3 regions of the Rhizobium sp. 0TCS1.26 genome follow, and region 3 is predicted to be linked to each of the others. Evidence: predicted binding sites of a transcription regulator. Region 3 holds the regulator's gene; each other region holds the start of a gene.
What was found. Region 3 encodes LexA, which represses DNA repair genes until DNA is damaged. Its sites were predicted from a motif close to TGTTCNNNNTGTGTTCNG; they were not measured.
Positions count from the first base shown of each region.

Region 1: the regulator LexA is predicted to act here: its motif matches at 2,807-2,824, upstream of AAIH46_RS02560 (ATP-dependent helicase).
Region 2: the regulator LexA is predicted to act here: its motif matches at 4,497-4,514, upstream of AAIH46_RS17435 (ATP-dependent helicase).

Region 1 is NZ_JBCIYV010000001.1:523,055-532,956, forward strand. Features, by position in the region: gene AAIH46_RS02550 (efflux RND transporter permease subunit) at 1-1,424, opposite strand, end outside; gene AAIH46_RS02555 (efflux RND transporter periplasmic adaptor subunit) at 1,421-2,611, opposite strand; gene AAIH46_RS02560 (ATP-dependent helicase) at 2,867-5,371, shown strand; gene AAIH46_RS02565 (winged helix-turn-helix transcriptional regulator) at 5,471-5,848, opposite strand; gene AAIH46_RS02570 (SDR family oxidoreductase) at 5,989-6,747, shown strand; gene AAIH46_RS02575 (zinc-dependent alcohol dehydrogenase family protein) at 6,853-7,854, shown strand; gene AAIH46_RS02580 (amidohydrolase) at 7,927-9,072, shown strand; gene AAIH46_RS02585 (tlde1 domain-containing protein) at 9,082-9,902, opposite strand, start outside.
Region 2 is NZ_JBCIYV010000003.1:735,642-745,543, reverse strand. Features, by position in the region: gene AAIH46_RS17450 (adenylate/guanylate cyclase domain-containing protein) at 1-954, shown strand, start outside; gene AAIH46_RS17445 (ABC transporter transmembrane domain-containing protein) at 1,153-3,864, shown strand; gene AAIH46_RS17440 (cyclic nucleotide-binding domain-containing protein) at 3,899-4,363, shown strand; gene AAIH46_RS17435 (ATP-dependent helicase) at 4,549-6,618, shown strand; gene dinB (DNA polymerase IV) at 6,644-7,756, shown strand; gene AAIH46_RS17425 (MDR family oxidoreductase) at 7,794-8,789, opposite strand; gene katG (catalase/peroxidase HPI) at 8,990-9,902, opposite strand, start outside.
Region 3 is NZ_JBCIYV010000001.1:43,080-52,981, reverse strand. Features, by position in the region: gene AAIH46_RS00285 (pyruvate dehydrogenase complex E1 component subunit beta) at 1-741, opposite strand, end outside; gene pdhA (pyruvate dehydrogenase (acetyl-transferring) E1 component subunit alpha) at 761-1,804, opposite strand; gene AAIH46_RS00275 (FtsB family cell division protein) at 1,954-2,271, opposite strand; gene eno (phosphopyruvate hydratase) at 2,431-3,705, opposite strand; gene kdsA (3-deoxy-8-phosphooctulonate synthase) at 4,025-4,870, opposite strand; gene AAIH46_RS00260 (VOC family protein) at 4,874-5,728, opposite strand; gene lexA (transcriptional repressor LexA) at 5,897-6,616, shown strand; gene AAIH46_RS00250 (ComEC/Rec2 family competence protein) at 6,597-9,182, opposite strand; gene gltA (citrate synthase) at 9,537-9,902, shown strand, end outside.

The DNA of each region.
Region 1 (9,902 bases), 480 kb from region 3:
AGCACGAAGCCGAACTCGCGGAACAGTCCGCCCAACTGGCCTGGCAGGAAGGACAGCGGAATGAAGACGGCCGCAAGCGTCGCGGTGGTTGCCAGGACCGCAAAGAACACTTCCTGGGTGCCGAGGACGGCGGCTGCGCGTGGGCCCATCCCTTCCGACCGTCGCCGGACGATGTTTTCGAGAACGACGATCGCGTCGTCCACCACAAGCCCGGTTGCCAGCACGATGGCCAGCAGCGTCAGGATGTTGATTGAGAAGCCGACAAGATAAATCGCCGTCAGCGTACCGATTAGGGCAACGGGCATGGTCAGCGCCGGGATCAGCGTCGCCCGCCAGTCGCGCAGGAAGAGATAGAGAACGACCACGACGATCATTGCCGACAGGCCAAGCGCCAGTTCGACCTCGTGCAGTGCGCCTCGGATGAACACCGCGTCGTCGGAGGTGATGACGACACGCGTGCCTTCCGGCAGCGCCGCCTGCAACTCGGCGACAGCGGCTGCGACGCCCGTCGAGATGTTCAGCGTGTTGGACTGCGCCTGGCGGATGATACCGAGGCCGACGCCCTGCACGCCGTTCGACCGCAGTGTCGTGGTCCCCTCATCCGGGCCCAGCATGACGCTTGCCACGTCGCGCAGGCGGATATTGTCCTTGATCAGGACGTTCTCGAAATCCTGCGGCGTCGACAGGTTCGCCGTCGCGCGAACGACGATGTCCTGGGTGCGGCTTGTCAGCGATCCGGCTGGAACGTCGAGTGCGGCGCTGGAGAGCGCAGTGATGATGTTGGCAACCGTCAGGCCGCGGCTGGCCAGCGCCCCCTGATTGATGTCGACCCGGAAGATTTTCTCCTGGTCACCGTAGAGCTCGACGTCGGCAACGCCCTCGACGGCCGCCAGCCGGTCGGTGATCTCGTTGTCGACCAAGAGCGTCAGGTCTTCCATCGACAGCGTCGAGGATGTCACCGCAAGCCGCATGATCGGCTGCGAATCTGAGTCGGCCTTGATGATGCGCGGCTCGTCGGCATTGTCGGGGATCTGGTTGGACACGCGGCCGATGGCATCGCGCACATCGTTGGCGGCAACCGCAAGATCGACCGTGTCGCTGAATTCCATCGTCACGCGGCTGGAGCCGAACTGCGATTCCGACGACAGCGTCTTCAGGCCGCTGACCCGCGCCACCGCGCCCTCGATCACCTGCGTCAGTTCCTGGTCGACGGTCTGCGGGGCGGCGCCGTCATAGGTGGTCCGCACGGTGATTACCGGCTGGTCGACGTCGGGAAGCTCGCGCACCTCGACGCCGACGAAGGCGGCAAGACCGGCCACCACCAGAAGCGTGTTGATCACCGCCGCCAGGATCGGTCGGCGGACGAAAAGCGCTGTGAAGGTCGATTTGGCTGCGTCGGGCGTCGTATCCGTCGTGTCGCTCATGTCCGCTCAGCCTCCGCCACCTGCTGCGTCGCGCCCTGGATGCGCACCGGCTGGCCTTCACGCACACGCTGAAGGCCTTCGGTCACGACCAGATCCTTGTCGTGCAGTTCCGCATCGACGAGAACCGTGTCGGGATTGCGCTGAACGATATTGATGCGCACCTTCTTCGCCTTGTTGTCGACCACCTGCCAGACATAGGAGCCGTCGGCATCCCACTGGACCGAAAGCGGATCGACTGCCGGATAGCTATCGCCGGGAAAGCGCATGGCGACGCTGAACGACATGCCGGCGCGCAAAAGGTCTCTGTCGTTGGCAATGCGGGCCCGCACGCGGATGGTCCGGCTGGCAGCATCGACGCGGTTGTCGATCGATTCGATCGTGCCGCTGAACATCTCCCCGGCCCGCCCGACCGATGTCGCCTCCACCGGCATGCCCGGACGCAGCGACGTGACGAAGCGCTCGGGCGCCCAGAAGTCGACGAGGATCTGCGACCGGTCGTCCAGCATCACCACGGTCGTCTGCGTCGTTACGTTGTCGCCGACATTGACCGCGACGATGCCGGCAATGCCGTCGATCGGCGCGACGATGTCGCGGCGGCGCAGGTTGAACTCGGCGGTGCTGAGCGCCAGGCGTGCCGACTTCTCGGCGATCTGCGCATCGAGCACATCGAGCCTCGGCATCGATTGCAGGTTCTTGTAGGAGGTGGACTTCTCGACCGCGCTGCTCAAGGTGACCTGCGCCTTGTCGCGCTCGATGAGCTGTTCCTCGTCATCGAGACGGGCCAGCACATCGCCCTTCTTCACGGCCTGGCCGGCGGCCACGCGGATCTCTTCGATCGTCCCGGCTGACTGCGGCATGACGACGACCGACTGGATCGCCTCGCCGCTGCCGATGGCCGACAGCCTGTCGTTGACGGTGCCGGTCACCACAGGCACGGCGACGACGAGCGTGCCGCGTCCGCTGCCGCCCTGGCCCCGACCCTGCCCGCCGGGCTGGCTGCCGCGTCCGGCGCCCTGTCCGGCCGGCGCTTCGGCGGCCGGCGCTGGAGCATGCACCAGCGCCACCAGTTGCTGCGGAACACCGAAGCGAACCAGGGTCGCGCCGGCGCTCGGGCTGATCAGCAGCCAGACGAAGACACCGGCCATCAACACTGCCAGGCTGAGCAGCAACTGCTTCCAGATTCGCATTCACAACTCCGATTGGGGGGGAACGACACGTGTCCCAAGTATCCCGTGTTACGAATGGAGAGGCAACATTGGATTGCCAACCTTGCCGAATTGTAACGTTGCGCCGAAAGCAAGCCCTTCGGCCTGTCCTCCGTGCCGAAGAAAGCGGCAGCTGCATTGCCGGTTGCCGGTTTTTGCTGCGGGAAAGGCCGGATCTGGAATAAAACCAGAACATCAACTATGGCCTTGTTCTACCGGAATCATTAGATTGGCCGCATGACGAACAGTTTCGACGACATTCCGTTCTTCGACGAGGAACCGGATCACACGCCCCGGCAGAAGTCCGGCCAGGTGCAGTCCCAGCCTGCGCCTCCTCACCCCGCAGGGCTCGGCATTGCGGCACGGGCGATGGCGGCGCGCGACCAGAAGAGCGCCGGCGACTATCTCTCTGGCCTCAATCCGGAACAGCGAGAAGCGGTCGAGACCGTCGACGGGCCGGTGCTCGTGCTGGCCGGTGCCGGCACCGGCAAGACGCGCGTGCTGACCACCCGCATCGCCCACATCCTGGCGACCAACCGCGCCTATCCCAGCCAGATCCTTGCCGTCACCTTCACCAACAAGGCGGCCCGCGAGATGAAGGAGCGGATCGGCGTGCTGGTCGGCGGCGCCGTCGAGGGCATGCCCTGGCTCGGCACCTTCCACTCGATCGGCGTCAAGCTTCTGCGCCGCCACGCCGAACTCGTCGGTTTGCGCTCGGATTTCACCATTCTCGATACCGACGACGTGATCCGCCTGATCAAGCAGTTGATCCAGGCCGAGGGACTGGACGACAAGCGCTGGCCGGCCCGCCAGTTCGCCGGCATGATCGACGGCTGGAAGAACAAGGGGCTGACGCCGAAGGATATTCCGGAAGGCGATGCGCGCGCCTTTGCCAACGGCAAGGGCCGCGAGCTCTACGCCGCCTACCAGGCGCGCCTGAAGACGCTGAACGCCTGCGATTTCGGCGACCTGCTGCTGCATCCGATCGACCTTTTCCGTCGCCATCCGGACGTGCTGAAGGATTATCACCAGCGCTTCCGCTACATCCTCGTCGACGAGTACCAGGATACCAACACCGCCCAGTACATGTGGCTGCGGCTGCTGGCCCAGCGGCCTAAAGACGTCGCGCAGAACGTCTGCTGCGTCGGCGACGACGACCAGTCGATCTATGGGTGGCGCGGCGCCGAGGTCGACAACATCCTGCGCTTCGAGAAGGATTTTCAGGGCGCCCGGGTCATCAAGCTGGAGCGCAACTACCGCTCCACCGAGCATATCCTCGGCGCCGCCGGTCATCTGATCGCCCATAACGAAGGGCGCCTCGGCAAGACGCTGTTCACTGACCGCACCGATCCGGACGACGAAAAGGTCATCGTCCACGCCGCCTGGGATTCGGAAGAGGAAGCCCGCGCCGTCGGCGAAGAAATCGAGCGGCTGCAGCGCGGTGACGGCAATGGCGTCAAGCACAAGCTCAACGACATGGCCATCCTCGTGCGCGCCTCGTTCCAGATGCGCGAGTTCGAAGACCGCTTCGTCACGCTCGGCCTCAACTACCGGGTCGTCGGCGGTCCGCGCTTCTACGAGCGGCTCGAGATCCGCGACGCGATGGCCTACTTCCGGCTCGTCTGCCAGCCGGCCGACGACCTCGCTTTCGAGCGCATCGTCAACACCCCGAAGCGCGGCCTCGGCGACACCACCATCCGCACGCTCCACGACTATGCCCGTGCCCGCGACGTGCCGATGCTGGCTGCCGCCAGCGACCTGATCGAGACCGACGAGGTTAAGCCGAAGGCCCGCAAGGCGCTGTTCGACGTGATTCAGAATTTTAGGCGCTGGAGCGAACTGCTTGAATCCACGACACATACCGAGCTTGCCGAGCAGATCCTCGAAGAGTCGGGCTATACCGACATGTGGAAGAACGACAAGTCGGCGGAAGCGCCGGGCCGGCTCGACAACCTGAAGGAACTCGTCCGATCGATGGAGAGCTTCGAGAGCCTGCGCGGCTTCCTCGAGCACGTTTCGCTGGTGATGGACGCCGAGCAGAACGAGGAAATGGATGCCGTCTCGATCATGACGCTGCATTCGGCCAAGGGTCTGGAATTCGATACCGTCTTCCTGCCCGGCTGGGAGGAAGGCCTGTTCCCCCACCAGCGGGCGCTCGATGAGGGCGGTCGCTCAGGGCTGGAGGAAGAGCGGCGCCTCGCCTATGTCGGCATCACCCGCGCAAAGCATCGCTGCCACATCTGGTTCGTCTCCAACCGCCGCATCCACGGCCTCTGGCAGTCGACCATGCCGTCGCGTTTCCTCGACGAACTGCCGCCGGCCCATGTCGATGTCGCAGCCTCTGACAGTGGCTACGGCGGCTATGGTGGCGGACGCGGCGGCTACGGCCAGTCACGATTTGACAAGGCCGACCCGTTTGCCAACACCTATTCGACGCCCGGCTGGAAGCGCGCGCAGGCCAACAAGACCGACGCCACCCGCGACAACTGGGGCACCCGATCGGGACATGCGGTGGAGCGGATCGGCTACGGCGAAAGCGGACCGCGGACGAAGACCATCGACGGCGAACTGGTGGCGAAGTCGGTATCGGACACGCCCTCAGCCTTCTCCGTCGGCGACCGGGTCTTCCACATCAAGTTCGGCAACGGCAACATTTCGACGATCGAGGGCAACAAGCTGACGATCAATTTCGACAAGGCCGGCCAGAAACGCGTGCTGGACGGATTCGTGGAGAAGCTGTGAGGAACTTGGTCAGTCTGCGACGCGAATAATGCTGGTCGCGGATTGCCACCGCTCAGGCGCAACCGCCTATAGGCTACCGCCCCTCTTCAACCGCGTTACCTACCCCACCCGCCCCGCAAACGCGGCGCGGGCGGCCTCGATCGTGGCGTGGTGCTTTTCGGCCCATATCCAGACGCCGCAGAAGGCTTCGCCGAGGCTGTGGCCAAGGTCGGTCAACGTATAGTCGACATGCGGTGGAATGACTGGATGGACGGTGCGCGAGACCAGCCCGTCGCGCTCCATGTCGCGGAGCGTCTTGGTCAGCATTTTCTGGCTGATGCCGCCGACATGCCGACCGAGCTCGGTAAACCGCAGCGTGCCGCGCGCCTCCAGCTCCTCAAGGATCAGCATCGTCCACTTGTCGGCCACCTGGCCGATGATGCCGCGCACCAGTTCTTCCAACGCCGGATCGATCTCTTCGTCGAGATCCCGCGCCATGCCGTAACTTTTTCCGCCCGCAACAGCCTGGTTCACAGACACTCTCCTTATGGTGCGTATAGAACTTTCCGGTGCCTTCTTCCGGAAAGAGAGGATGCGCCATATCTCCTGTCTGTGCAATCATCTAGGAGATCGCGATCATGCAGACGACAGGCAACACCATTCTCATCACCGGCGGCGGCTCCGGCATCGGCCGCGCGCTTGCCGAAGCGTTTCACCGGCACGGCAACCAGGTGATCATTTCCGGCCGCAGGCGCCAGACGCTGGACGAGGTCACGTCCGCCAATCCCGGCATGGCGGCACTCACCGTCGACATGACCGATGCCGACAGCATCAAGGCATTTGCCGAAGAGGCAGTGCGCGCGCATCCCGGCATCAACGTCGTGATCCATAATGCAGGCATCATGAAGCAAGAGACGCTGACCGAGGCGCCGGACTATCTGGCGGCCGCGGAAGAAACCATCGCCACCAATCTGCTCGGCCCGATCCGGCTGACCGCGGCCCTCCTGCCCCACCTGCTGAACCAGGAGAACCCGGCGATACTCACCGTATCGTCCGGCCTCGCCTTCGTGCCGATGGCCGCAACGCCGACCTATTCCGCCACCAAGGCGGCGATCCACTCCTATTCGATGGGGTTGCGCCGTCAACTCGTGGAGACGCCGGTGCGGGTGATCGAGATCGCTCCGCCCTACGTGCAGACGACGCTGCTGGGCGAGCATCAGGCAAACGACCCGACGGCAATGCCGCTCAAGGATTTCATCGACGAGGTGATGGAGATCCTGACGACGCAGCCGAACGCCGAGGAAGTCATCGTCGAGCGCTGCAAGCCGCTGCGCTATGCGGCCGAAAGCGGCAACATGGACAAGATGTTCGAGATCGTCAGCGGTCTGCGCCACTGAACGGTGGATGGAGGCGCTCCGGCGCCTCCATATTACCCTTGCCCAGCACGGCTTCCCCGCTAGGTCATCCGGTATGAACCGAACTGCCGACCTAGGAGCCATGCCATGAAAGCCATCGTTACCGCACCGGGTGGACTGGGCGCCCTGAAGCGCGTTGACCTGCCTGACCCCGGGCGTCCGGCGCCCGGAGAAATCCGCGTCGTCCTGCATGGCAGCTCGATCAACTACCATGATTATGGCGTGGCGAGCGGCAAGATGCCGAGCGACGGGCGCGTGCTGCTGGCCGATGGCGCTGGCGTGGTGGAAGACGTCGGCGCCGGCGTCGATGAATTCAAGACCGGCGATCATGTCGTCTCGTGCTTCTTCCCGGACTGGCAGGACGGCCCACCCCTCTCGGGCGGGTTCTCCCGCGTGCCGGGCGATGGCATCGACGGCTTTGCAACCGAATTTGCCGTGCGGCCGGCGACAGCCTTCACCCACGCGCCGAAGGGCTTTGGCCACGCGGAGGCGGCCACCATCACCACCGCCGGATTGACGGCCTGGCGGGCACTTGTCGAAGTCGGCAAGCTGAAGGCCGGCGACACGGTGCTGGCGCTCGGCACCGGAGGCGTCTCCATCTATGCCCTGCAGATCGCCCGGGCCATGGGCGCCCGCGTCGCCATAACCTCGTCATCGGACGAGAAGCTAGAGCGGGCACGCGCACTTGGCGCGGAATTTACCGTCAACTACAAGCGCCAGCCGGACTGGGGCAAAGAAGTCCTGGAGTGGACCGGCGGACGGGGCATCGATCACGTCGTGGAAGTCGGCGGTCCCGGCACACTCGCCCAATCCATCCAGGCAGTTGCCATCGGCGGCCGCATCACGCTGATTGGCGTCCTGACCGGCATCAGCGGCGATGTGCCGACCGCCGCTCTGATGGGCAAGCAGGCGATCCTCTCCGGCATCATCGTCGGCAGCCGCCGCCACCAGCAGGATTTCGTCCGCGCTCTCGATACCGGCATCCTCCGGCCGGTGATCGACCGGGTCTTTCCGCTGCAGCAGCTCGCCGACGCGTTTCGCTACGAGGAAAGCGGCGCACATTTCGGCAAGATCGGCATCGAGTGGTAGCAGGCCATCGGCGCGGCTTGCCCTTACCGCGCTGCCCGGCTAGGTCTTGAACCTTCCACACGGGAGGCCACCATGTTCCTCAGCGATCAGGACGTCACCGAACTTACCGCCTGGCGCCGCAAGCTGCACACCATGCCGGAAGTCTCCGGCGACGAGCACCGAACGGCAGCCGAGGTGGCGAGCTTGCTGGCCGCGACAGAGCCAGACGAGCTTGTTTCTGGTCTCGGTGGGACCGGCCTTGCTGCCGCGTACCAGGGCAACGATCCGGGTCCGACGGTGATGTTCCGCGCCGAACTCGACGCGCTGCCGATCGAGGAGATCACCACGGTCGCGCACCGCTCGCAGATCCCCGGCAAGGGCCATATGTGCGGTCATGACGGCCATATGGCCATTCTTGCGGCCCTCGCCCGCGCGTTCGGCCGCCAGAGACCGACGAGCGGCCGCGTGATCCTGCTGTTCCAGCCGGCGGAAGAGAATGGCGCCGGGGCGGCAGCAGTGCTGGCCGATCCGCGCTTTGCGGCGCTCAATCCAGACTATGCCTTCGCTCTCCACAACATGCCGGGGATCGCTTTCGGCCACAGCTGGATCAAGGCCGGACCGGCAAACTGCGCGTCTTGCGGGCTGAAGATCAAGCTGTCGGGAAAGACGGCGCATGCCTCGATGCCGGAAACCGGCACGTCGCCTGCACCGGCCGTCGCCGACCTCATCCCGGCACTGACGGCGCTGCGCACGGGTAGCCTCCAGTCGGATGACCTGGTGCTGACGACGGTCACCCATGTGAGGGTCGGAGAACCGGCCTTCGGCATTGCCCCGGGATCAGCAGAGGTCTGGGTAACGCTGCGCACGGTGTCCGACGGCGCCATGGCCGAGCTGCGCGCCAAAGCGGAAGCGCTCGCGCGCGAGGCGGCAGAGCGACACGGCTTGCAGGTCGATTTCAGCTACCATGACGAATTCCGCCACTGCACCAATGATGCGGATTCCGTGGCAATCATCCGAGCAGCGCTCGATGGCGAAGGCCTATCCCACGAGGCAGGAGAGACGTTCAGGGCTTCGGAGGATTTTGGCCGGTTCGGCGAGCGGTCGAGATCGGCGATGCTGTTTCTCGGCGCCGGCGCCGACTACGCGGCGCTCCACAACCCGGATTACGACTTTCCGGATGGCTTGATCCCGATCGGTGCCCGCATCTTCATGCGCATCGCCAAAGATCTTCTGGGCTGACGACGGCTGTTAGCCGTCGCCCTTCAGGTAGTCGACCAGCGTGCGGCGTCCGTCGCCACTCTCGGCGGTCGATGTCGCAGGCGAAGAACCACGCGGGTTGATCTTGCGCAGCGCCGCCGTCGGCACGCTGCCGTCATGGCGATTGACGATGATCATGTGCGTGACGTCGCCACGACGGAATGCCTTCAGGAACTTGTCGTAATTGGCGAATGCGACGCAGCCGTGGGAATCGCCCGGCGCGCTGCGCAGCAGGTAGGTGTGGGCCAGAAGCCCTGTGCGGCCAAGCGGTGCTACGCCGTCGGTCGGGGTCAGGCGGATGGCGGCGACGCCATGGAATGGCTTTTCGCGCATTGACAGCTTGTAGGTGCCGGGAGGCGTCGGCCCGCGCATCTTCACATGCGTGAACTTCGGATTGTCGCGCATGTTGCCGATACCGGAATGGGCCTCGAGCTTCTCGCCATTCGGCATGTGAACGACGCCGTTGGTGATGTCGTAGACAGCGATCTTGACGCCGCGGTCCGGCCACGGAACGGAACGGGCGGCGCTCTTCATCGGATTTTCGGGGCGGGCATAGGCGAGCACCTTCGGCGCTTCGTCTTCGCTCTCGTCGGCAGTATCCGCGGCGTCGGGCTTGGCATCCCGCGTCGAGGGCTTTGCGGCCGACGGCGCAATGACCATAGCCAGCGCATTGGACGGCGGCCGGGTGATCGGCAGCGGACCCGCCATCGGCAGGCTGTCGTCTTCTGTCGGACCGACGGCATTGGCAACGGCCAGTTCAGCCGGGCTCTGCAGATCGGCAATCTCGACCTCGCCGCCGTCTGCATTGCCTG
Region 2 (9,902 bases), on a different contig from region 3:
CCGTTCGGCGAACAATCCGTCCAGGGCATGATGGGCTCGTGGTCGACCGACGCCAAGGACGGCTTCAGCGACGACATGATCGCCGCCCTCCAGCGCATCCAGAACCATCTGGCGGTGGCGGCGAAGATGGCGGTGCTGGACAAGCTCGCCAACAACATGCTGACCACCTATCTCGGCGGCGATGCCGGCAAGCGGGTGATGAACGGCCAGATCCGCCGCGGCGACGGCGAGACCATCCGCGCCGCTCTGGTGATGGGCGACATGCGCAGCTCGACGATCCTTGCGGAGAAGGAAGGCCGGCAGGTCTATATCGATACGCTGAACGACTTCTTCGACGCCATCGCCGCACCGTTCAATCGCAACGGCGGGCAGATCCTGAGTTTCCTCGGCGACGGCTTCCTGGCCGTCTTCCCCTGCGATCGGCACAGCGAACCGTCCCGCCAAGCCTGCCAGGCGGTGATGGCCGCGGTGACCGTGGCGCGCAGCCGGGTCGCTGATCTCAACCGCCATCGCCACGAAAAGGGGCTGGCGAACATCGAATACGGGCTCGGCCTGCATGTCGGCAACGTCATGTTCGGCAATGTCGGCCTGCGCGACCGCCTGACCTTCTCTGCCTTCGGCTCCTCGGTGAACGAAGTGGTGCGCCTGCAGGAACTGACGAAGAAATACACAACCGACGTCATCGCCAGCAAGGCATTTTCCGGTTACGCGCGTGGCGACTGGTCGATGCTTGGCGTCGAAAAACTACGTGGCGTGCGCCAGAAGGTGACGATCCTCACGCCGGATACGGTGCAGAAGTCGCTCACCTCGGACGTGCGTGTAGAAGAGGCCGTCGCCGACCTGCGCCGCAATGCGCTGTCGGAAGCCGAACGGCTGATACTCCTGCACCGCGACAGCGCGCAGGGCGGCCAGAAGCGCCAGTCAGCCACCTGGTTGAACCGGCTGCTGCCCTGACCGGCGCCAGCCGCCGGGGCATTCCGCCGAGGTGGTGAGAGGCGGCCAGCTCCTTTGCCCCCGGTTGTTTTCCCGGCGGTCCGTGTGCAGCGCTTTTTTCGATTGCTTTCCCGCCCGGACGCGGCTCAAATCGGCAGGCTTGCGTCACGGGACGGAGCGGACTGAAGCACCAGGCCAACGAGGATATGTCTGACCCGGATGGAAAAAAGCCTCACGCGTTACATCTGGTCCAATACCTATAGTCAGCAAATCTGGATCCTGCTCGTCGTCGCAGCGTCGATGATTCCCTACTTCCTCGCCTTCGATCTTCCCAAGCAGATCGTCAACGGTCCGATCCAGGGCCAAGGCTTCGAGGATGTCGCCGCCACCAAGCCGTTCATGGACATTGCCTTCGACCTGCCGCTGGTCGGGCATCTTCAGCTGTTCGACGGGGTTGAGCTTGACCGTGTGGAGACGCTGATGGCACTGAGCGGCGTCTTCCTGGCGCTGGTCGTGCTCAATGGCCTGTTCAAGTTCTATATCAACACGTTCAAGGGCCAGCTCGGCGAACGCATGCTGCGGCGCATCCGCTTCGAGCTCGTCGACCGGATCCTGCGTTTCCCTCCCATCTACTTCAAGCGCGTCAAATCGGCGGAGATCTCGTCGATGATCAAGGACGAGGTGGAGCCACTCGGCGGCTTCACCGGCGACGCCTTCGTCCAGCCGGCGCTGCTCGGCGGCCAGGCGCTGACGGCGCTGTGCTTCATCATCGTGCAGAACTTCTGGCTCGGCATGATCGCCGCGGGCATCGTCTGCGTGCAGGCAATCATCATCCCGCGCATGCGCAAGCGGCTGCTGGAACTTGGCCGGCAACGCCAGCTGACGGCACGGCAGCTTTCGGGCCGCGTCGGCGAGATCGTCGACGGCATCCACACCATCCACGGGCACGATACATCAAACCTCGAACGGGCCGATATAGCCGCCCGCCTGGCGCTGATCTTCACCATCCGCTACGACCTCTACCAGTGGAAATTCCTGGTCAAGTTCATCAACAATTTCCTCGCCCAGCTGACACCGTTCCTGTTCTACGCGATCGGCGGCTACCTGGCGCTCCAGGGACGGCTCGACATCGGCCAGCTGGTGGCGGTGATCAGCGCCTACAAGGACCTGCCGGGGCCGCTCAAGGAACTCATCGACTGGGATCAGGCGCGCCAGGACGTGCAGGTGAAATATGCGCAGGTGGTCGAGCAGTTCGATGTCGACGGCCTGGTCGCACCGCAGGTGCAGGACGTGGTTGCGACAGCCATTCTGCCACTCTCGCATCCGCTGGTCGTCTCCAACCTGACGCTTGCCGACGACAGCGGCGCACGGCTCCTCAATCACGTCTCGCTGGAGATCGAACCGGACGAGACGGTCGCTTTGGTCGGACCGAATGGCGGGGGCGCCGAGGCACTGGCCGAAGCGCTCGGACGGATCGTCTGGCCGATGTCGGGAAGAATCACCATCGATGGCAAGGACATGCTGGAGCTGCCCGAATCGGTCACCGGGCGGCGCATCTCCTTCGTCTCGTCGGACGTCTACTTCTTCCACGGCACGCTTCGCGACAACCTGCTGTACGGGTTGAAACATGCGCCGCTGACCGAGGTGGAATACGGCGGCGCAAAGGCCCGCGGCTACAAGCGCGGGCTGATGGAATCGCAGCGTTCCGGCAATCCGGTGCTCGATCTCAACAGCGACTGGATCGACTACTCGGCAGCCGGCGCAAGCGGACCCGACGATCTGCTCAAGGTCATCCGGCCGGTGCTGAACGCCGTGCTGATCCTTCAGGACATCTTCGACCTGGCGCTGCGTTCGCAGGTGGACGTCGCATCGCATCAGGCGCTGACGGATCGCATCGTCGAAGTGCGCTCGGCGCTGCGGCGGCGCCTCGAGGACGAGGACCTGCAGGATGTGGTCGTGCCCTTCCAGCCGAGCGAGTACAACAGGCACGCCACGGTCGGCGAAAACCTGCTGTTCGGTACGCTGAAGCCGCTGGTGACGCGCCGGATGCTGGCGACCCATCCGCATTTCCGGGCGGTGATGGCCGAAAGCGGGCTCTCCGACGAACTCTATCAGGTCGGGCTTGCGATCGCAGAGAATGCCGTCGAGCTGTTCCGCGACCTGCCGCCCGACCACCCCTTCTTCAACCAGCTGACCTTCATGACGCCGGACGACCTGCCGACCTACGAGGCACTGCTGCAAAAGCTGCAGGGCACGACAGTCGACGAGGCATCGTCGGAGGATCGCAGCAGCATCATCCGGTTGAGCTTCTCCTACATCGAACCGCGGCATCGCTTCGGCCTGATGACCGAGGAGCTGATGGCGAAGATCGTCGCGGCACGGCAGCAGTTCTACAACGACATCCCGCAGGATCTCGCCGACAACATCGAACGCCACGACCCGCAGAAGTTCTCCGATTCCGCCTCGCTGATGGACAATGTGCTGTTCGGCCGGCTGGCCTATCAGGAGGCCGACACCTCGGACCGCATCCGCCAGATCATCCGCGACATCTTTGTCGAGCTGGATCTCGAGGACAATGTCCTGTCGATCGGCCTCGATTTCGACGTCGGCGCTCAGGGACGCAGGTTGACCAACGTCCAGCGGCAGAAGCTCAATCTGGCACGGGCTCTCTTGAAGCGCTCCGACTACTTCATCTTCAACCGGCCGCTGTCGGCACTCGACCAGCGCGTCCAGAACGGCATCGTCTCCCACATCCTCAACGACCTGCACGAGGACGGAAAGCGTCCGTCGATCATCTGGGTGCTGCCGAATACGGACTGCGCAGAACTTTTCGACCGTATTGTTGTTCTTGAAGGTGGCAATCTTGTCGAAACCGGCAGTTTCGAGGAGCTGAAGCATCAAAATGGGATGTTCAAGCAGCTACTATCGTAATATCGTTTCTTGGGGCAGGGAAAGGTAGAGTGCGATGCTATTGAAGGATGAGGTCGACATGCTGCGGCGCGTGCCGCTGTTTTCGCAGATCGCGCCGGCCAAGTTGAAGCTGCTTGCATTTGCTTCGGAACGTCTGAGCTGCCGCGAAGGCCAGAACCTCTTCCGCCAGGGCGATGCCGGCGATGCGGCCTATGTCATCCTGTCAGGCCATGCCGATGTGCTCGTACAGGCGCCGAGCGGCGAGTTGAAAGTCGCCGAACTTGAGCAGAACTCGATTGTCGGCGAGATCGCCATCCTTTGCGACGTGTCGCGTACGGCGACCGTGCGTGCGACGACCCGGCTTGAGGTGCTGAAAATCAGCAAGGAGAACTTTCTCGAGCTGATGAGCGACTTCCCCGACATGGCGGTCGAGATCATGCGGGTACTGGCCGACCGTCTCAACCAGACCACCGCCGAACTGACGGTTGCCCGAAGCCGCGAACCCAGCCTGGCGACCTGAACGTATCGACCCGCCGACGCCGCCGTTGATCCGCTGGATCCGCCGGAGGCTTGTCCACGAGCTTTGAAGCGCGTTGCCCGTCGATCGGTTCTCCCCCAGGATTTCCAAGCCTTGTAGATCTGCGTGTTGATCACGTTCCTTTTATGTTCTAATCCTCGTCCGATGATGCGGATGCAGGAACAGCAATGAGCGCGGCCTATCTCGACAAACTCAACGACCGGCAGCGGCTGGCCGTCGAGCATGGCATTTCCGAAGGCGGCGGCGCCAGCGCAAGACCGCTGCTCATCATCGCCGGCGCCGGCTCCGGCAAGACCAATACGCTGGCGCACCGGGTGGCCCACCTGATCGTCAACGGCGCCGATCCGCGCCGCATCCTGCTGATGACCTTCTCGCGCCGGGCCGCTTCCGAAATGAGCGGGCGCGTACAGCGCATCTGCCGGCAGGTGCTCGGCGCCAATGCGTCAGTCATGACGGACGCGCTCGCCTGGGCCGGCACGTTTCACGGCATCGGCGCGCGGCTGCTGCGCATGTATGCCGAGCAAATCGGGCTCGACGTGGATTTCACCATCCACGACCGCGAAGACAGCGCCGACCTGATGAACCTCGTCCGTCACGAACTCGGTCTGTCGAAGACCGACAGCCGCTTTCCGACCAAGGGTACGTGCCTGGCGATCTATTCGCGCGTCGTCAATTCCGAGAGCAGCATCCACGAGGTGCTGAAGACCTCCTATCCCTGGGTTGCCGGCTGGGAGGCGCAGCTGAAGGAGCTGTTCGCCGCCTATGTGGAGGCCAAGCAGATCCAGAACGTCCTCGATTACGACGACCTCCTCCTCTACTGGGCGCAGATGGTGTCGGATCCCGATCTCGCCGAAGATATCGGTGCCCGCTTCGACCACGTGATGGTCGACGAATATCAGGACACCAACCGGCTGCAGGCGTCCATCCTGCTGGCGCTGAAGCCAGATGGTCGCGGCCTGACGGTGGTCGGCGACGACGCGCAGTCGATCTACTCCTTCCGTGCCGCAACCGTCCGCAACATCCTCGATTTTCCAAAGTCGTTCCCGGCAGACCATGCGGACATCGTGACGCTCGACCGGAACTACCGCTCGACCCAACCGATCCTCGCCGCCGCCAACGGCGTGATCGATCTGGCACGCGAGCGCTTCACGAAGAACCTCTGGACGGAGCGCGAATCCGAACAGCGGCCGCTGCTGGTCACGGTGAAGGACGAGACCGAGCAAGGCGCCTACATCGTCGAGCAGGTGCTCGCCAACCGCGAGATCGGCATGACGCTGAAGAACCAGGCGGTGCTGTTCCGCTCTTCCAATCACAGCGGCGCACTGGAAGTGGAACTGACGCGCCGCAACATTCCCTTCGTCAAGTTCGGCGGCCTCAAATTCCTCGACAGCGCGCATGTGAAGGATCTGCTGGCAACGCTGCGGTTCGCCCAGAACCCGCGCGACCGGGTGGCCGGCTTCCGGCTCCTGCAGATGCTGCCCGGCATCGGGCCGCAGACCGCCGGCAAGATCCTCGACACGATCACCGCCGATGCCGAGCCGCTGATGTCGCTTGCCGAAATCCCGCCGCCGCCGAAGACCGGCGAGGCCTGGACCTCCTTCGTCGAACTGGTCACGACGCTGCGCAAGGCCGATGCCGGCTGGCCCGGCGAGATGGAGGCGGCGCGCCTCTGGTACGAGCCGCATCTCGATCGCATCCACGAGGATGCCGATACGCGCAAGGCCGATCTGCTGCAGCTGGAACAGATCGCCGCCGGCTACCATAACCGCGAGCGTTTCCTCACCGAGCTGACGCTCGATCCGCCAGATGCGACGAGCGACCAGGCGGGCGTGCCGCTTCTCGACGAGGACTACCTCATCCTGTCGACGATCCATTCCGCCAAGGGCCAAGAGTGGCGCGCGGTGTTCATGCTCAACTGCGTCGATGGCTGCATCCCCTCCGACCTCGGCACCGGCACGACGGCGGAGCTCGAAGAGGAACGCCGGCTGCTCTATGTAGGAATGACGCGCGCCCGCGACAGCCTGACACTGATCACCCCGCAGCGCTTCTTCACCCACGGCCAGAACAGTCAGGGTGACCGCCACGTCTATGCTTCGCGGACCCGTTTCATCCCGGCCACCTTGCTACAGTTCTTCGAAACGACGAGCTGGCCGAAAGTCAGCGCCGCCGCGTCCGAGCGTAACGCCCGACAGATCCGTATCGATGTCGGCGCCCGCATGCGGTCGATGTGGAAGTAGCACCATGGGGTCTGCAGCCGCTCCCATGACGAATGACGCGCAGACGCCGACCACAGACGTAGGCGGCGGCCGGCAGAGAAAGATCATCCATGTCGATATGGATGCCTTCTATGCATCCGTCGAGCAGCGCGATGATCCGAGCCTTCGCGGCCGGCCTGTCGCCGTCGGCGGCGGAGAGGCACGCGGCGTCGTCGCGGCAGCCAGCTACGAGGCACGCACGTTCGGCGTCCACTCTGCAATGGCCTCCGTCACCGCCAAGCGCCGCTGCCCCGACCTCATCTTCGTGCGGCCGCGCTTTTCCGTCTACAAGGAGATATCCGAACAGATCAGGGCGATCTTTGCAGAATACACGCCGCTGATCGAGCCGCTGTCGCTGGACGAGGCCTATCTCGACGTGACGGCGAACCTGAAAGGCATGGAGTTCGCCACCGAGATCGCCGAGGAAATCCGCGCCAAGATCAAGGCCGAGACCGGCCTCACCGCCTCGGCTGGCGTCTCCTACAACAAGTTCCTCGCCAAGATGGCCAGCGACCAGCGCAAGCCGGATGGGCTGTTCGTCATCACGCCGCGAAACGGCCCGGCTTTCGTCGAGGCCCTGCCGGTCAAGAAATTCCACGGTGTCGGTCCGGCGACCGCCGAAAAGATGAAGCGTCACGGGATCGAGACCGGCCTCGACCTGAAGTCGAAGCCGCTTGCCTTTCTGAGCCAACATTTCGGCAAGGCCGGACCCTATTTCTACGGCATCGCGCGGGCGATCGACGAACGGCAGGTCAGGCCCGACCGGGTGCGCAAATCGGTCGGTGCGGAAGACACGTTCGCCGAAGACATCCATGGTCTGGAGGAGGCTGTCGAGCGCATCGCACCGCTGATCGCCAAGATATGGGGCATTGCCGAGCAGAAGGCATTTCGCGGCCGGACGATCACCGTGAAGATCAAGTATGCCGACTTCCGCCAGGTAACCCGCAGCCGCTCGAGTGAACTGGCCTTCGCCGGTCCCGATGAAATCGCAGAGATCTGCCGGCGGATCCTCGAACAGGAATTTCCGGTGGAGAAAGGTGTCCGGCTGCTCGGCGTGACACTCTCCCACCTCACCGCGATCGAGCCCGGTGAGCCGCAGCAGTTCCGCCTCTTGCTATAGCCGGGACCTGACGCGGAATTGAGGAGACGGCGATCCGCTAGCTGCCGATCTCGATCACCACACGGCCGCGGATCCGTCCCTCGACGATCTCTTCGGCGACCCGCGGCAAGGCCGACATCGGCTCCACAACCATCAACTCTCGCAGGTGATCGTGATCCAGGTGCCGGCTCAGCATGTCCCAGGCTTTCAGACGTTTGGCGATCGGCGTCATCACAGAGTTGATGCCAAGCAGCGCCACGCCGCGCAGGATATGCGGCAGCACGGTTCCCGGCAGATCGGCTCCGCCTGCCAGTCCGCAGGCGGCAACGGCGCCACCGTAGACGGTCTGCGACAGAATGTTGGCTAGCGTTGTCGATCCGACCGAGTCGACCGCGCCGATCCACCGCTCCTTCTGCAGCGGCGGCCCTTTTTCGCTCAATGACGCACGATCGATGAAGCCTGCCGCACCGAGCTTGCGGAGATAGTTGTGCGTCTCAGGTCGGCCCGTCGACGCCGTAACATTGTATCCCTTGGCGGCCAGCAGGCTGATCGCGATCGAACCGACGCCTCCGGCGGCCCCCGTCACCAGGACCTCGCCACCCTCCGTGCCAGCCATGCCCCAGTCCTCGAGTGCATCGACGCAGAGGGCGGCGGTATAGCCGGCCGTGCCGATTGCCATGGCCTCCTCCAGGGAAAATGCCTCCGGCAGGGAGATCAGCCATTCCGGCTTGAGGCGCTGGAAGCGGCTGAAGCCGCCGGCCTCGGTTTCCGACAGACCCCATCCGTTGACCAGCACCTTGGTCCCCGGCTTCCAGGCATCGCTGCGGGATTCGACGACCGTGCCCGCAAGATCGATCCCCGCGATCATCGGCAGCGTCCGGGCAATCTTGCCCTTGCCGGTGATCGCAAGGCCATCCTTGTAGTTGACGGTCGAGTAGGCGACCTCGACCAGCACGTCGTTGTCCGGAAGATCGGAGAGCGTCAGGTCGCGAAATCGCCCCTGCGGTCGCCCCTCGACCATATCGATCACCATGGCCTGGAATGTCTGTGGCACCGTCTGATCTCCTCCATCATCTCGCGGTCGTGGCGCGCCGATGTGCGGCAGCCGCCAGCTGCATGATCGTCAATCCCGATGCATCCGTCCATGGCCGACCAACGAGATATAGACGGGCGCCTTTCCGGTGATGACGGACACGAAAAAGGCGGCCGGGTTAGCCGGCCGCCTTCGTTGGTTTTCAGTTACAGCAGATGGCCTTAAGCCAGCTCGAACCGGTCGGCGTTCATCACCTTGGTCCAGGCGGCAACGAAGTCGTCGACGAACTTCTTCTCGTTGTCCGACTGGGCGTAGACTTCCGCCAGGCCGCGCAGCTGCGAGTTCGAACCGAACACCAGGTCAACGCGGGTTGCCGACCACTTTACCGCACCGGTCTTGCGGTCGCGGGCCTCGAAGAGGTTCTCGGCCGGGGTGACAGGCGCCCATGCGGTGCCCATGTCGAGCAGGTTCACGAAGAAGTCGTTGGTGAGCTGGCCCGGGCGGCTGGTGAACACGCCGTGCTGCGTGCCGCCGTAGTTGCCGCCGAGAACGCGCAGGCCACCGACGAGGACGGTCATTTCCGGCGCGGTCAGGGTCAGCAGCTGCGCCTTGTCGATTAGCAGTTCCTCCGGCGAAATGGTGAACTCCGCCCTCTGGTAGTTGCGGAAACCATCGACGACCGGCTCCAGAACGTCGAAGGAATCGACATCCGTCTGCTCCTGGGTGGCATCCGTGCGGCCCGCCGTGAAGGGAACCTCGACCACGTGACCGGCGGCGCGAGCGGCACTTTCGACCGCAGCAGAACCGCCCAGCACGATCAGATCGGCAAGCGACACCTTCTTGCCACCGGCCTGCGCCGCGTTGAACGCAGACTGGATCTCTTCAAGCTTGGCCAAAACCCGGGCGAGCTGCTCCGGCTGGTTGGCCTGCCAGTCCTTCTGCGGCGCCAGGCGGATCCGTGCGCCGTTGGCACCGCCGCGTTTGTCGGAACCGCGGAAGGTCGAGGCCGAAGCCCAAGCCGTCTGCACGAGTTCGGCAGAGGTCAGACCGCTTGCCAGGATCTGCGCCTTGAGGTTGGCGATATCCTGCGCATCGATGAGCGAATGATCGACGGCCGGGATCGGGTCCTGCCAG
Region 3 (9,902 bases):
GGCGGAGTTGATGATCTGGTCGATCGCCTGCATGGCGAAGTTGAAGGTCATGAACTCGACGATCGGCTTCAGGCCGGCCATCGCCGCACCGACGCCGACGCCGGCAAAGCCGTGCTCGGTGATCGGGGTGTCGACGACGCGCTTGGCACCGAATTCCTGCAGCAAACCTTGCGTGATCTTGTAGGCGCCCTGGTACTCGGCCACTTCCTCGCCCATGACGAAGACGTTCTCGTCGCGGCGCATCTCTTCGGCCATCGCATCGCGCAATGCTTCGCGCACGGTGGTCGAGACCATCTCGGTGCCAGCCGGGATATCCGGATCGGCAGCGACATCGATCTTCGGCTGCGCCGGAACCTTGGCAGCATCCTTCGTCGCCGACGGCTCTTCGGCGGCTTCGCGGGCCTTGCCGCCAGCGGCATCTTCCGTCGCGGCAGGGGTATCGGCATCCGCCTTCGGCGTTGCCGCCGGCTTCTCGCTGCCGATGTCGTCGACGGTTTCGCCTTCGGCGAGCAGCACGGCGATCTTGGTGTTGACCTTGACGTTCTCGGTGCCGGCGGCGACCAGCAGCTTGCCGATCACGCCTTCATCGACGGCTTCCACTTCCATGGTCGCCTTGTCGGTCTCGATCTCGGCGATGACGTCGCCGGAGGTGACCTTGTCACCCTCGTTCTTCAGCCACTTGGAAAGCGTACCTTCCTCCATCGTCGGAGAAAGCGCGGGCATCAGGATATCGATTGGCATTATAGTTCCCTCCCCGCGATCACAGCAGAATGTCGGTGTAGAGCTCGGATACATCCGGCTCCGGATCGGCCTGGGCGAAATCGGCGCTGTCGGACACGATGTCGCGAATTTCCTTGTCGATTGCCTTCAGCTCGTCTTCGCTGGCCCAGTCGCGTTCGAGAAGACGCAGGCGGACCTGTTCGATCGGATCCTGCTCGGAGCGCATCTTCTGCACTTCTTCCTTCGTCCGGTACTTGGCCGGGTCCGACATCGAGTGGCCGCGATACCGGTAGGTCAGCATTTCGAGGATGATCGGGCCCTTGCCGGAACGGCAATGCTCGAGCGCCTCGTCACCGGCCGCCTTGACGGCGCGCACGTCCATGCCGTCGACCTGGATGCCGGGAATGCCGAAGCCGGAGCCGCGCAGCGAGTAGTTCGACTGCGCCGTGGCGCGGGCGGTCGAGGTGCCCATCGCATAGCGGTTGTTCTCGACGATATAGATGATCGGCAGCTTCCACAGCGCCGCCATGTTGAAGCTCTCGTAGACCTGGCCCTGGTTGGCCGCGCCGTCACCGAAATAGGCGACCGAGACGCTGTCGTTGCCGCGATACTTGTTGGCGAATGCCAGACCGGTGCCGAGCGACACCTGGGCGCCAACGATGCCGTGGCCGCCGTAGAAGTTCTTTTCCTTGGAGAACATGTGCATCGAGCCGCCCTTGCCGCGCGAATAGCCGCCGCGACGTCCGGTAAGCTCGGCCATGACGCCACGCGCCGTCATGCCGCAAGCGAGCATGTGGCCGTGGTCACGATAGGCCGTGATGACCTGATCGCCTTCCTTCTGGGCCATCTGCATGCCGACGACGACAGCTTCCTGACCGATGTAGAGGTGACAGAAGCCGCCGATGAAGCCCATGCCGTAAAGCTGGCCGGCCTTTTCCTCGAAGCGGCGGATGAGCAGCATTTCGCGGTAGGCCTTGAGCTCGTCGGCCTTTTCGAATTCGGCGATGGGACCACCGTTGGAAGACTTTGCAGGCTTCGCTGCGGCCTTGCGACCGACTGCGGACGCGAACAGTTTCGGCGCCATTCATAACCTCCCTGCGTACTTGTTTGATTGGTTGCGCGCACAATAAGCAAGAAAGCGCGCCCCAGCAATGCCATAAATGCATGGCTCACATGATATACAAGGCTATGAAATAGCTGGGAAAATGGCCGTTTAACTGACTTCCGGTTAATTCAGAAGTAGCTGTTGAAGATGACGATCTCGTCGGCCCGTGACACGTTCAACTGGTAGCGCGCCGTTTCGTCCAGCATGTCCTTCTCCAGCGAACCGTCACTCAGCAACTGAACCTGTCGCTCCAGCGCTTCGCGCCTTTCGACCAATTTGGCAAGATCGGCGGCGCGTTCAAGACGCACACGTTCAAATTTTTCGGTGGCGATGAGCCCGAGTTCGCCATGCACCGAGTGGTAGCCGAAGTAGCCGAGGAAGGCGATGGTGATCGCCGGCAGGACCAGGCGGCCGAGCTTTCTCTGTTTATGGTGTTTGGTCCACATTCGATGGCAGTCCTGCAACGCATTACGTAACGTCAAACTCGCAGAACTTGCTTAATCAATCGTTGCCCCGGTCGACGAACGCGCCGGGCCCTTCAACGACGAAAGGCGGAACCCGACAGGGTCCCGCCTCGCGGTATCATCAATGCGGCAGAGGACGACTCAGGCGCGCAGGATGGAGCGGCCGGCAAAGGCTGCCTGCGGGCCGAGCATTTCTTCGATGCGGATCAGCTGGTTGTACTTGGCCATGCGGTCGGAGCGCGACAGCGAGCCGGTCTTGATCTGCCCGCAATTGGTGGCGACGGCGAGATCGGCGATGATCGAATCCTCGGTCTCGCCCGAACGGTGCGACATGACGGCGGTGTAGGCGGCCTTGTGCGCCGTCTCGACCGCATCAAGGGTTTCCGTCAGCGAACCGATCTGGTTGACCTTGACGAGGATGGAGTTGGCGACGCCCATCTTGATGCCATCGCGCAGGCGCGCGGAGTTGGTGACGAAGAGATCGTCGCCGACCAGCTGCACCTTCTTGCCGATCTTGTCGGTGAGGTATTTCCAGCCGTCCCAGTCGTCCTCGGCCATGCCGTCCTCGATCGAGATGATCGGGTACCTGGCAGCCAGTTCGGCGAGGTAGTCGGCCATGGCTTCCGGTTCCAGCGTGCGGCCTTCGCCTTCCATGGCGTATTTGCCGTCCTTGAAGAATTCCGTCGAGGCGCAATCGAGCGCCAGGTGGATGTCGTCGCCCGGGCGGTAGCCGGCCTTCTCGATCGACTTCATGATGAAATCGAGGGCTTCCGGTGCGCTCTTCAGGCCCGGTGCGAAGCCGCCTTCGTCGCCGACATTGGTGTTGTGGCCACCGGCTGCCAGTTCCTTCTTCAGCACATGGAAGACTTCCGAACCCATGCGCACGGCGTCGCGAAGGTCTTCGGCGCCGACCGGCATGATCATGAATTCCTGGAAGTCGATCGGGTTGTCGGCATGCGCGCCGCCATTGATGATGTTCATCATCGGCACCGGCAGGAGGCGGGCGTTCGGGCCGCCGACATAGCGGAAGAGCGGCAGGCCGGTGGCTTCGGCGGCGGCCTTGGCAACGGCGAGCGAGACGCCGAGAATTGCATTGGCGCCAAGCCGCGACTTATTCGGCGTGCCGTCGAGATCGCACATCAGGTTATCGATGAGGATCTGGTTTTCGGCATCATGGCCGCCGAGCGCGTCGAAGATCTCGCCGTTGACCGCCTCGACTGCCTTCTCGACACCCTTTCCGTGATAGCGCGGGCCGCCGTCGCGCAGTTCGACCGCCTCGTGGGCGCCGGTGGATGCCCCGGAAGGTACCGCTGCCCGACCCATGCTGCCGTCTTCGAGATGGACGTCGACCTCGACGGTCGGGTTACCGCGGCTGTCCAGGATCTCGCGCGCGATGATGTCGGTGATGGCAGTCATGAAAGCCTCCATGCTTCAAGGTGGGTATTGGAGATGGCCTGTCTTACTGGATGATTCTAAAATTACAATGGCAGTCGCGGCGGCAGTTGCGGCCATCGATGCCGGGCCGACGGCCCGTGTCGCGCCCGTCTGGCAATCTCCGCCGAATCCGGAAATCGATCCTGAGAGACATCTCTATCGTCACCCATAATCAATCGCTTGCCCACTGGGAGAAGCGGAAGGGCAGCGGGCAAGTCCGTTCGACAGAAGACGTCGTCCGCCTTGCCGAGACCGCCCATCTCACCCGATGTGAGACAGGCGAAGTCGGTACAGCTCCGGCTCAGCGCTTGGCGACGGCGTCGAAGGCGAGCAGGGTTTCCAGGAGACGCTCGAGGTTCTCGATGCGCACCATGTTGGGGCCGTCGGACGGCGCATTGTCCGGATCCTCATGGGTTTCGATGAAGACGCCGGCGACGCCAACGGCCACCGCCGCACGGGCGAGCGTCTCGACGAACTCGCGCTGGCCGCCACTGGAGCCGCCCTGCCCGCCCGGCTGCTGCACCGAATGGGTGGCATCGAAAATCACCGGGGCGCCAAGCGACGCCATGATCGGCAGCGAACGCATATCGGAGACGAGCGTATTGTAGCCGAAGGACGCGCCGCGTTCGCAGAGCAGCACGTTCGGATTGCCGCTTTCGGTGAACTTGGCGAGCACGTTCTTCATGTCCCAGGGAGCCAGGAACTGGCCCTTCTTGACGTTGATGACCCTACCCGTCTTTGCCGCCGCCACCAAAAGGTCCGTCTGGCGGCAGAGGAACGCCGGGATCTGTAGGATATCGACCGTCTGCGAGACGATGGCGCACTGCTCTTCCGTGTGGATATCAGTGAGCACCGGAAAGCCGAATTCGGCCTTCAGGTCGGCAAAGATCTCCATCGCCGCATCGATGCCGATGCCACGCGGACCGTTCAGCGACGTGCGGTTCGCCTTGTCGAAGGACGACTTGTAGACAAGGCCGATATCGAGCCGATCGCAGATTTCCTTGATCCGGCCAGCCATCATGAAGGCATGGTCGCGGCTTTCCATCTGGCACGGTCCGCAGATCAGCGACAGCCGGCCACTGTTGGAAAACATGACGCGGGACGAGCCCTCGCCGACAGCAACCTCTGCATTGGCGCTCACGCCCATGATCTACTCCTCGAAAACGAACGAAACGCCCTGACCGGGCGCCGGCGCCACGGTGATACGGTGCGGCGTCCTCACATATGGGAGGTGATTATCAGCCAGCAACAGCTCTGTCACCGTCAGATCGGCGACATGGAAGACGACCGCCGCCGCCTTCACCGCCCTATCCGTTCCACTCGCGGTTTCCGATCCGGCGACAAGGCGGATGCGCGCATTGGCAAGCGTGAAGGCCGTCTCCTCCGCTTCGCTGAAGCCAGCCGCGTGCGTCACCGTCTCGATGCGCTTGACCAGATCGTCGGGTGCGGCACCGTGCAGCAACACCTCGCGCAACGCCACCACGCCGTTCTCGTGCCGCTCCAGCACCGAGCGATCGGCCGGCAACGGGTTGATCCTTTGGCAGCTGAACAAGAAGAACAGGTCGCTTTCCAGATCGGCAAAGGCCAGTTGGAAGCTTGCCGTGACGGGGGTCCCATCCGCGGTCAACGCCTGCCGCGAGAAACCGAGCATGTCGCCGGCTGAAATGCCCGCCCGCAGGAAGCGCTGGTGATCGGCGGCGGCATCACTGCTCGACACGACGATCGCCGAAAGGCCCTCCAGCCGGCCGCTGCGAAACCGTGCGTCGCGTCCGGTGAAGACATTGCCGCCTCGCACGCTCTCGCCGACCAGAGAAGCGTCGCGAATGGCGAGCGGCTCGAGATAGGTGCCGTCCGCCAGGAAGACGCAGGCATTCGATGTGCCGAAGGGATGATCCGCCTGCCGGGCGACGGTGAAGCCGAGCGCCTCGAGCCGCTCCCGCGAGGTCTGCAGCGATTCGACGGGCAAGACCAGATGGTCGATCGCGCGTGGCCTGTCACTGTCCATCTTGCATGCCTCCAGCCTCGATTGCCGTCCGTTTTACCGCGCATCAGGGCGAAGTCGAAGCAGAAAATCCGTGATGAGCCTGCGTTCACCGGATCTTAGGCACTTGCGGAACACATGTGGAACAGATAGTGTTCGTTCTGGATTTGTTTCCTTCAGGGGGTCGCCGCCATGCTCACGCGCAAACAGCAGGAACTGCTTCTGTTCATTCACGAACGGATGAAAGAATCAGGTGTTCCGCCGTCTTTCGACGAGATGAAGGACGCTCTGCAACTGGCATCCAAGTCGGGCATCCACCGGCTGATCACGGCGCTGGAAGAGCGCGGTTTCATCCGCCGGCTGCCGAACCGGGCGCGCGCGCTGGAAGTGATCAAGCTGCCGGAAGCCTATTCCGCAGCACCGCAGCCGCGCCGCGGGTTTTCGCCGAGCGTCATCGAGGGAAGTCTCGGCAAGACGCAAGCACCCTCGGCCGCCCGCCCCGTCGCCATCCCCGCCAATGATGCGACCTCCGCCTCCGTCCCTGTGATGGGACGTATCGCTGCCGGCGTGCCGATTTCGGCGATCCAGAACAACACGCACGAAATCAGCGTGCCGATGGAGATGCTTGGGCCGGGCGAGCATTACGCGCTCGAGGTCAAGGGCGATTCGATGATCGAGGCCGGCATTCTGGACGGCGATACCGTCGTCATCCGCAATGGCAGCACAGCAAGCCCGGGCGATATCGTCGTGGCGCTGGTCGACGACGAGGAAGCGACGCTGAAGCGTTTTCGCCGCAAGGGTGCCTCCATCGCGCTGGAGGCCGCAAACCCGGCTTACGAGACGCGTATCTTTTCCGCAGACCGCGTCAAGGTTCAGGGCAAGCTCGTCGGCCTCATCCGCCGCTATCACTGATCATCCGCGCCAACCGCTCGGGTAGCTGCTCGTCCATGCTGCGCGTACGCCAGTCGTAGGCGCGATGCTGCGTCCACGGGCGCCGGATGCCGGTCATCGCCGCACGCAGGTGCCAGCTTCCGGGATCGCGGCTGGCGGCGAAATCGATCTCGACGGCGCCTATTCGTCTGAGGCTCGCGCCGTTCAGCATCAGCGCGTTCGAGCGGCACGTGTCGAAACGGGCGCGCGGTGCGATGATGAGGTCGGCCGTATCGCAGGCAGGCCCGGCATAGCGCGCGTCGTCGATCCAGGCGATGCGATTGCCTGTTGCGCTTCGCAGCAGACAGATTTTCTGGCCGAGGCAGACGAACCGGTCGGGAGGCGCGCCGGCGAATGTGTCCTGCATCAGTGCCCGGGCGGACGCCAGTCCTTCGCGGGTCAGCGGTTGCGGCCTCGCGGGAGCGACAGGTTTGGACGTCTGGCCGGTCGTCGCAGTTGCGTCCGGGCTGGCTGTTGGGTTGCTCTTCGTCGTCTCAGGCGTCGGCTCGGGGTTTGCCGCGGGCACAGGGTGCCCCGCTGGCTGCTGGTTCGCTGCAGGCACGGGGTTTGCCGGCGGCTCGGGTGGTGCGTCTCTGCGCTCGGGGCTGTTGATCTCGCCCAGCTGAAGGGCGCTTTCCCACTGCCGGTAGAGGAAGGCCGGCGGGCGCGGCCGGTTGAGGCTGGCGCCAGTTCCGTCGAGCGCCGCTACCAGTGCACCATCCTCTGAAATCAGCAGGTCGGGGTTCTTCTTCGATGGCTCGACCATACCGGCCAGCAGCAGACCTGCGCCGAGCGGAACGAGGCCGAACAGCGCCAGGCGCGTCCGCAGGAGCACCAGCAGCAGCAGGCCGACAGTCGTCAGCGGCAGGAACCACGGCTGCGTGCGGCCAACCACCGTGTTTCCGCCCCAGGAGGCGACTTCGGTGGCAATGGCGATGACCATGCCCGAGCCCAGGCCCATGACGGCGAAGAACGGTTTGTCGAGACCGAGCGGCATCGCCAGCATGCCAAGCAGGCCGGCCGGCATGACGACCAGCGAGACGACCGGCATGGCCGCCAGGTTGGCGACGAGGCCGTATCCGGTCAGCTGGTGAAAGTGGCTGACTGAAAAGATCGCCGTCGACAGGCCGCCGATCAATGAGGTGATGAAGGTTCCGCTGACCATCGTCCAGAGGCTCGACAGACTGCGGGCGGCAGCCCCGGCGGCCGGCGGCCGCGTGTCATGGTCGTGCCGTGCCCGCCGCGCCGTCCAGCCGGCATAGCCGGCGACGAGCGCCGCGGTTGCGGCAAACGACATCTGGAAGCTCGGGCCGAGGACGGCCGAAGGCGACAGGATCATGATCACCAGAGCCGCCAGGGCGATGTTGTGGAGGCTGATCGACGGGCGGTCGAAGAACACGGCAGTCAGCATGATCGCCATCATCAGATAGGCGCGCTCGGCGGAAACGCCGAAGCCGGAGATGACGTAGTAGAGCGTGACCAGCAGCAGCGCGCCACCGGCGGCAATCTTCTTCGTCGGCAGAGCCTGCGCCAGCGGCGGCGAGAGGCTGAGGAGGATACGCAGGCCGACGAAGCAGATGCCGGCGGCAAGCGCCATGTTGAGGCCGGAGATGGCAACGATATGGGCAAGGCCGGCCATCCTGAGCGCGGTCACCGCCTCGCTGGAGATCGCCCGGCGTTCATCTGTCACGATCGCTGCGGCGAAGGCGCCGGCATCGCCGGGAACGAAGCTGCGGATCCGGTCGCCGACCGTGCCGCGCAGCGAGTAGAGAGACATCTGCGCCCGCTCGGGGAAACTCAGGTCCACCGCCGGCCCGCCGGCCTGCGGCTTGCCGTAAAAATAGCCAACCGCGCCGATCCCGTCGAAGAAAGCGGCAAAGCCGAAATCGGTCAGCCCCGGCAGTGCCGGACCCGACGGCGGCGAGAGCCGTGCCCGACCGGTCAGTACCATCCCCGGCGCGATGCTCGCCTCCTGCCCCCTTGCGAGCACCGCCACCCGGTCCGGCGGGCGAACGAGTTGCGGATCTCGGGTGGCTGTGAGCCGCACCACATAGCGCCAGCTTCCATCGCCGGCCGCCTCGCGTCGCTCGACGATGCCCTCGATCCTGGTCGTCACCGCACTGTCGAGTACCTGTGTCGTCTGCCGCCACGTCTCTAGCGCCGCAAGCCCCATTCCGGCGATGATGAAGGCGAGCGCCGCCACACCGAGTGCCGTCCCCTGCAGGCCGCGGGCAGCGGCGACCGACGCCAGGAGGAGCAAGGGGACCGCGAGCCAGCCGACAAATGCCGGCGGCTCCAGGGGCAGTCCGAACCAGAGGAGAATGCCGAGCCCCAGCAGCAGCGGAACGGCGAGAAACAGCCGCCCATGGGCGATTTCTTCGGCACCGAGCGCTCCCAGGCGAAGCGCCGCCTGCCGCGCAGAGGCAAGCCGAAGGTGGGTCTTTGCCCGGGAATTCACCGAGGTCTGGAACTTGGCGGCCGGCCAGTGGTTCTCAGGCACCGTCGGAACAGGAGATGCGTCCGGCGGCGCCCGTGGCATCGCCGGCATGTGTCGCTCATCTGCGATCTGCGCGTCATGCTGCGACAATCGAGCCCCCCGGAGAATTTGCTTGAATTCACCGCCGCCCTCTTAACCGATCGACAACCTGCACCCGATTATCAGGGGTGGTCAATGACGCTTTTGTCATCACGCGGACCACGGCGGGCGTTTGGATCGATTAAAGTCCAGCAACCCCCGCAAGACGCTCCAGATGACGCCGAAAGTGCCCTTGCCCGCCCCTCTTTCGCGCCGCACAATTAGCCTTCACCAGTGCTTGGCAGCGCGCATCAGATCATATAGCTACTTTGAGACGCTTCATTCTTCTGGCGCATTTTGCGCCATTCCGCCCATCGGAGGATCAGCATGACGGACACAAGCGCACATCTTGGATTGGGAGATAAGAAGGTCGATCTTCCCGTAAAAAGCGGGACGATCGGCCCGGACGTGATCGACATCGCGTCGCTTTACAAGCAGACCGGCGCCTTCACCTACGACCCCGGTTTCACCTCGACGGCCTCCTGCGAATCCAAGATTACCTTCATCGATGGCGACGAAGGTATCCTGCTGCATCGCGGATATCCGATCGAGCAGTTGGCCGAGCAGGGTGACTTCCTGGAAACCTGCTATCTGCTGCTGTACGGCGAACTGCCGACGGCTGCGCAGAAGAAGGATTTCGATCACCGCGTGACCCATCACACGATGGTGCACGAGCAGATGAGCCGTTTCTTC